DNA from 3 places in the Rhodococcus sp. NPDC060086 genome. Region 3 is predicted to be linked to each of the others. Evidence: riboswitches for the same ligand, from Rfam matches in the RefSeq annotation. Region 3 holds a riboswitch; each other region holds the start of a gene.
What was found. Region 3 has a riboswitch for cobalamin ahead of ACFWB0_RS14605 (ABC transporter substrate-binding protein). Riboswitches for the same ligand answer to the same signal wherever they lie in the genome.

Region 1: another riboswitch for cobalamin. It lies ahead of ACFWB0_RS21580 (ABC transporter substrate-binding protein); the one in region 3 lies ahead of ACFWB0_RS14605 (ABC transporter substrate-binding protein).
Region 2: another riboswitch for cobalamin. It lies ahead of cobN (cobaltochelatase subunit CobN); the one in region 3 lies ahead of ACFWB0_RS14605 (ABC transporter substrate-binding protein).

What each region holds. Positions count from the first base shown of each region.
Region 1 is NZ_JBHWWZ010000052.1:6,272-8,536, reverse strand. It holds gene ACFWB0_RS21580 (ABC transporter substrate-binding protein) at 85-1,125, opposite strand; cobalamin riboswitch at 1,177-1,370, opposite strand; gene ACFWB0_RS21575 (IclR family transcriptional regulator) at 1,405-2,148, opposite strand; gene ACFWB0_RS21570 (APC family permease) at 2,145-2,265, opposite strand, start outside.
Region 2 is NZ_JBHWWZ010000057.1:3,815-6,079, forward strand. It holds gene cobN (cobaltochelatase subunit CobN) at 1-1,254, opposite strand, end outside; cobalamin riboswitch at 1,307-1,523, opposite strand; gene ACFWB0_RS22435 (cobalamin biosynthesis protein CobG) at 1,549-2,265, shown strand, end outside.
Region 3 is NZ_JBHWWZ010000023.1:986-3,250, forward strand. It holds gene ACFWB0_RS14600 (O-succinylhomoserine sulfhydrylase) at 1-757, shown strand, start outside; cobalamin riboswitch at 791-916, shown strand; gene ACFWB0_RS14605 (ABC transporter substrate-binding protein) at 999-1,892, shown strand; gene ACFWB0_RS14610 (FecCD family ABC transporter permease) at 1,952-2,265, shown strand, end outside.

The DNA.
Region 1 (2,265 bases), on a different contig from region 3:
CCAGTACCGCGAGCCCGACCACGACGACGACCGCTGCGACCGGGGTACGTTCGGCAGGCGACCGGTCTTTCGTCGCCGACACCATCAACCCGCGAGGTTCCACTCGCGCAGAGCGCCGGCCACCTTCTCGATCCCGTCGATCGTGCGGATCGACGGGTTCATGTCGGCACCGTTGACGACGATGTACCGCTGGTTCTGCACAGCTGTCAGACGCTGGGTGACCGGATTCGATTCGAGGAATTCGATCTTGCTGTCGAGTGCGTCGCCCGCGATGCTGCGCCGGCTCAGATCGCCGAGCACCAGTGCCGTGGGATCACGGTCGAGGATCGATTCCCAGCTCACCTGCGGCCACTCGTTCGTGGTGTCGTCGAACACGTTCTTCGCACCGACGGAGTCGGTGATGATGCCCGATGATCCGCAGCAGCCCGCAACGTACGGGGTGGCGGTGTCGGCGAACCAGTACGCGAGCGACGCTCCGGAGGCATCGATCTCGCCCGCAGCGACCTCGTACCGCTGCTCGAGTTCGGCGACGAAATCTTCTCCACGCTCGGCTACGTCGAAGATCGCGGCGAGTTCGCGGATCTCCTTGTACACCGACTCCATCGTCAGGGGTTCGGTGCGGTTGCCGTCGGAGTTGACGCTGTCGTCGTCCTTGCCGTCGCAGTCGGTGGGCGACAGGTACGACGGGACCCCGATCTGCTCGAACTGCTCCGATGTCGCGACTCCGCCCTCGCCGAGGGTGCCCCCGAAGGAAGCCGACACGAAGTCGGGTTCGGTGTCGAGCACGACCTCGAAGGAAGGATTGTTGTCGGCGAGGCGCGGGACCTTCTCGTTCTCGGCCGCGAGGTTCTCGCGCACCGGGTCGGTCCAGGTCGCGGTGCCGACCATGCGGTCGGCCAGGCCGAGCGACAGCAGGATCTCCGTCGACCCCTGGTTGAGCGACACAGCCCGCCGGGGAGGCCCATCGATCGTGACGGTGCGCCCGCAGTTTTCGATGCTCAGCGGGTAGTTCGACGTCGACGACGCGGTGATGTCCTGCTCGGTGGTATCGGTCTCGGTGTCGCTCGACGAGCAACCTGCCACGGTCATCGCCGCAGCGATGAGTGCGACACCGACACGCAGCATTGTGGGCCGCCCCGTGCGGGCGGCGAATATCGGAGTGTTCATGTCCATCCTCGTGGTGTTGCCTCGGTCGGCGCAGGTGTCCTGGCTCCCGGATCGACGCTCTCCCCCGGCCTTCCAACCCGTGCGGGCCGTGACCATGAATTGGGGAATCGCTCCTCGGTGACAGTTGCGGGACAGCCCCGGATTCGCACCGGTGTTCCCTACGTCGGTTCGAACAGTACAAGACCGGCCTCGGCCTCCGAACACGTGGATGCCTCGTCCACCTCGGTCCGCTCGTGATCAGAGGACGGCTCGTGACTCCCGAAGCAAAGAGGCGTACGACCGCAGCAGCTCCCAGACGTCCGAATCATTCACGTCGAGCCTTCCGGTGCGTCCTGTGGCCGTCAACGCTCCGGTGAGTCGTCCGTCGCTCGAACGCACGGGCACGGCGAGTGCGGTCCGCCCGATACGACTCTCGTCGACCTCGTACGCAGCATCCGAATCCTGGACGCCCCGCAGTTCCGCCGCCAGTTCCGACGGCTCGATCTTGGTGCGCTCGGTGACGCGGCGAAGTCGGCCGGTGCCGATCAGTTCGGGCCGCTGCGCCAGAAGCAACTTGCCGATCGCCGACGCATGCAGGTGCGTCGTCCACGTCGATTCGCCGGGCAGTTCGTGGTCGGGGTCGCGATCCACCAGGTGTACTCGCCCACCGCTGTAGGAGGCGAGGTAGATGCCGTACCGAGTCCGGCTCCGCAACTCTTCGACGACGGGGCCCGAGTCGACGTGTTGCAACGGATCGGGCGCGGCAGAGGCGAGTTCGCGGATCCGGCACCCGAGCGCGAAACCCGATAGGTCCTCCACACGCACGAGATACCCGTCGGCCACGAGGAGGTTGAGGAGCCGGTATGCGGTCGCAGGCGGGGTGCCGGTCAGTGTCGCGATGTCTCGCGCCGACGCGCCCGCACCGAGAGTGGCGACGGCCTCGAGCATCGCGAGGGCGCGTTGAACGGCTCGCGGCTCATGCCCTCCCGAGCCGACACTCATCGCTGCTCCGCACCCGGATGGTCGACACCGACGAGAGCCATGTCGCCTCGAGCGTTCTCGGCGAATGCGCCCGAACCGGGGAGCACGTCTTCCGAACCGGGACTGTCGAATATCCCG
Region 2 (2,265 bases), on a different contig from region 3:
GATCTGCTCGGCAGTGAGCCATTCCTCATCCTGCCCACCTGCGTCGATCAGCGCGTGGATCAGGGTGTTTCCGGCTGCAGTGTCATCGAGTTCAGGGTCGTCGTCGAAATTCACACCGGGGAAACCGTCGCCGAGGTCGTATCCGAGGTCGCGCATCGCTCGCAACATCTTGATCGCCGACACCGGAGTGTCGAGGCCCACGGCGTTGCCTACGCGTGAATGTTTCGTGGGATATGCCGATAGCATGATCGCGATGCGTCGTTCTGCGGGCGGGACGTGCCGTAATCGGGCGTGCGCGACCGCGATTCCCGCCACCCGCCGGCAGCGTTCCGGATCGGTGACGTACCGGGGCAGACCGTCGACGTCGAGTTCCTTGAACGAGAACGGCACCGTGATGATGCGGCCGTCGAATTCGGGTACCGCGATCTGGGTCGCGGAGTCGAGTGGGGACACGCCGTCGTCCGAGTCTGCCCAGCTCTCGCGGCTCCACGTCAAGCAGAGGGCTTGCAGAATCGGAATATCCAGTGCGGCAAGGGCCCCGACGTCCCATGCTTCGTCCTCGCCGCCGGCGCTGACAGTGGCCGGCTTGGTGCCGCCGGCGGCGAGCACGGTCACGACCAGGGCGTCGAGGGTGCCGAGTTCGGCGAGGAGATCGTCGGGAGCGCCGCGCAGTGAGGCGCAGTGCACGACCACGGCATGCGCTTTACCGGTCGCATCGATCGCGTCGGCCAGATCATGCGCGAACTGCACGTTTCCGCTGGTGTGGTGGGCTCGGTAGAACAACACACCCACCCGTGGCAGCGACTCGACAGCCGGAGCAGGACGTTCGAGCACACCCCATTCGGGTAGCTCGGCCGGCGGTTCGAACCCCTCACCGCCGAGCAGGACGGTGTCGGACAGGAACGCGTGGAGTTGCGCGAGGTTCGCGGGGCCGCCGTGGGCAAGGTAGCGATGTGCCTCTGCAGCAGTGCCGATCGGCACCGTCGAGTAGCTCATGAGCTCCGCGTCGGGAGTCTGTTCACCACCCAGGACGACGACGGGAACACCCCGCGCGAGGACTGCATCGAGCCCGTTCTGCCACGACTTGGCCGAGCCGAGAATCCGCACGATGACCAGGTCGGCGCCCTCGAGCAGCCCGCTCAGGTCGGTGTCGACGTCGAGGCGGGACGGGTTTCCGACCGCCCAGTCGGCGCCGCTCGCACGGGCCGACAGCAGGTCGGTGTCGGACGTCGACAGCACAGCAAGGCGCGTCACGACGCACCGCAAAACCCAAGGCACACGGCCATGTTCAGTCTCCAAAACCCTCGTGGACTACTCATGTCGTGGCCGGTCTCCTGGCTGACGGATCATTGCTGCTGCGCCGACCTTCCCAGACTTGCGTCCAGTGGTCTCCGTTCCGGCGAGCCGGTACGGACGAGGGCGAGCAACTACCGCTCACAGTGGCGAGGGCCGCGCCGGTTTCTCACCGGCTTCCCGTAACCACGACGTCGCCAGCGTAGCGCACCATTTCCTGAGCATGTGCAACCATGTGCACCCGTGGAGCACGTCTTGCCCGAAATTCCCCCCGATCGCTGCCCCGGATTGCTGCGACCGCACCTCGCCGCCGACGGGGCGCTGGTGCGTCTGCGCACTCCGGGCGGCCGCGTGCCGTCCAGCGGTCTGCAGCAACTCTCGGCCGCCTCCCAGAAATTCGCCGACGGCGACGTGCACCTCACATCGCGGGGAAATTTGCAGGTCAGAGGTATCTCGCTCGACGAGTGCGGCAAAGTTCCTGCCGATCTGGTCGACGCAATTGCCGCAGCCGGGTACCTGCCGTCGCCGACGCACGAACGAGTGCGCAACCTGGTCGCATCACCCCTGTCGGGGCTCGTCGACGGGGTCGCCGACATCCGGCCGTTGATCGGTGCGCTCGATACCGCGCTGTGCGCCGAACCGGCCCTCGTCGAGCTGCCGGGCCGCTTCCTGTTCGGTCTCGACGATGGCCGGGGCGACGTCGCGGGGCTCCGCTGCGATCTTGCAGCCATCGCCGTGGACACGCACACGATGCGGGTCGGCATCGGCGAACTGGTCGGTCCGACGGTACCGATGCCGCAGGTCGTCGACACTCTGATCGACCTGGCTCTTCGGTTCGTACAGACGCGCGGAACGGTGTGGCACGTCCGGCAATTGCCGGGCCGCGGCGCCGAACTCGGAGGCGACGGCCCGGCTCCCGCGCTCGCGTCGCATGCGATGCCGTACGGAGCGCTCGGCGGTGCGGTATCACTG
Region 3 (2,265 bases):
GTCGGTGCCCACCACCGCGGTGTTCTTCGAAACCCCGTCGAACCCGATGCAGACTCTCGTCGACGTCCGCAAGGTCTCCGAGATGGCGCACGCAGCAGGCGCAAAGGTGGTGTTGGACAACGTCTTCGCCACCCCGCTGCTGCAGCGCAGCCTCGATCTGGGCGCCGACATCGTCGTGTACTCCGGCACCAAACACATCGACGGTCAGGGCCGGGTGCTCGGCGGCGCGATCCTCGGCCCCCAGGACTACATCGACGGGCCCGTCAAGAACCTCATCCGTCATACCGGTCCGTCACTGAGCCCCTTCAACGCGTGGACGCTCCTCAAGGGCCTCGAAACGATGCCCGTCAGGTTGAATGCCGCGGTCGACTCCGCGTTGCGTCTCGGCAGGTTCCTGGAGTCGAACGACAAGGTGCGCTGGGTCAAGTACCCCTACCTCGAATCGCACCCGCAATACGAGCTCGCGACGTCGCAGATGAGCGGCGGCGGCACGATCCTCACCTTCGAACTCGACGCCCCCGAGGGCGAAGGCAAGAAGCGTGCGTTCGAACTGCTCAACAAGTTGCGCATCGTCGACATCTCCAACAACCTCGGCGACACGAAATCACTCATCACCCACCCCGCGACCACCACCCACCGGGCAATGGGACCGGAGGGGCGCGCCGCGATCGGCCTGTCCGACGGAGTCGTGCGCCTGTCGGTGGGCCTCGAAGATCACGAGGATCTGCTCGAAGACCTGGCGCAGGCGCTCGCCTGACCCGGAAACGCTGTGGGATACGCTGCGGGTGCTCTGCCAGTCGGGCAGGGCGCCCGCAGCGTTTTCGGTGAAGCCGGTGAAAACCCGGAGCTGTCCCGCAACTGTGATCCCGGTTCCACCGGGTAAGCCAGGTCAGCCGGCGCCGCGGACACATACTGGTCCTCGGACGAAGGACGGTATCGTGCCGCAACTCGTCGTTGCAGCCGTGCTGTTTTCGTCCTCCGAGCCACGGAGGATGGCTGTGCCACTCACTTCCCGCAGGTTTCTCACCGCCGGTGTCGCCGCTCTTGCCCTGGTGATCGTCGGCTGCAGTAGCGGTGACGATGCCGCGTCCGACAGCACTGCACCTGCAGAGTCCGGGACGCCGCAGGCCATCGTGTCGCTGAGTCCGACCACCACCGAGATGCTCTACGCGGTCGGTGCGGGCGAGCAGGTGATCGCCGTCGACGACCAGTCCGACTACCCCGAGGGCGTCCCGGTCACCGAACTGTCGGGCTACAACCCCAACGTCGAGGCCATTCTCGGTTACGACCCCGATCTCGTCGTCGCCACCGACGACAACGGCGACCTCGTCGCCGGACTCGGGAATGCCGGCGTCGAGGTCCTGCTTCTTCCCGCTGCCGTCACTCTCGACGACACCTACGCCCAGCTCGAGCAGGTCGGTGCCGCGACCGGCCACGTCGCCGACGCCGCCGAACTCGTCGCGCAGATGCAGACCGAGATCGACGAGATCGTCGCATCCGTGCCCGAGCGTGAGACACCGCTGCGGTACTACCACGAACTGGACAACACGTTCTACAGCGTCACCGACGACACCTACATCGGCGAGATCTACTCGATGCTGGGCCTGACCTCCATCGCGACCGGCGGCGACGGATACCCGCAGCTGTCCTCCGAGTACATCGTCGAGCAGAACCCCGACCTGATCTTCCTCGCCGACTCGCAGTGCTGCGGTGTCACGCCCGAGACGGTCGCCGAACGCGCCGGCTGGGCGGAGCTCACCGCCGTCCGCGACGGGCAGGTCCACGTCCTCGACGAGGACATCGCGAGCCGATGGGGTGCGCGCGTCGTCGACCTCGTGCGTGAACTCGCCGCAATCGTCACCGCCGTTCCCGCGGGCCAGCCTGCGCCGTGATCACCTCGCGTCGCCGCGCACTCGTGTTGGGTGGCGCGGTGATCCTTCTCCTCGCGGCGATGCTCGTCGGGATCCTCGTCGGTCCCGCCGGGCTCACCCCGCGCGGTGTGCTGCTCGACATTCTCGACAAGATTCCGTTCGTCGACGTCGACTCGGGTCTGAACACGCGACAGCAGGCGATCCTGTGGAACATTCGCATGCCCCGGGTTGTGCTCGGTGTGATCGTCGGAGCGATGCTCGCGATCGCCGGCGCCGCCTACCAGGGCGTTTTTCGCAATCCGCTCGCCGACCCGTACCTCCTCGGCGTCTCGAGCGGTGCGGGCCTCGGCGCGACACTCGCAATCGTGGTGGGCGGCGCCGCCGGATTCGCGGG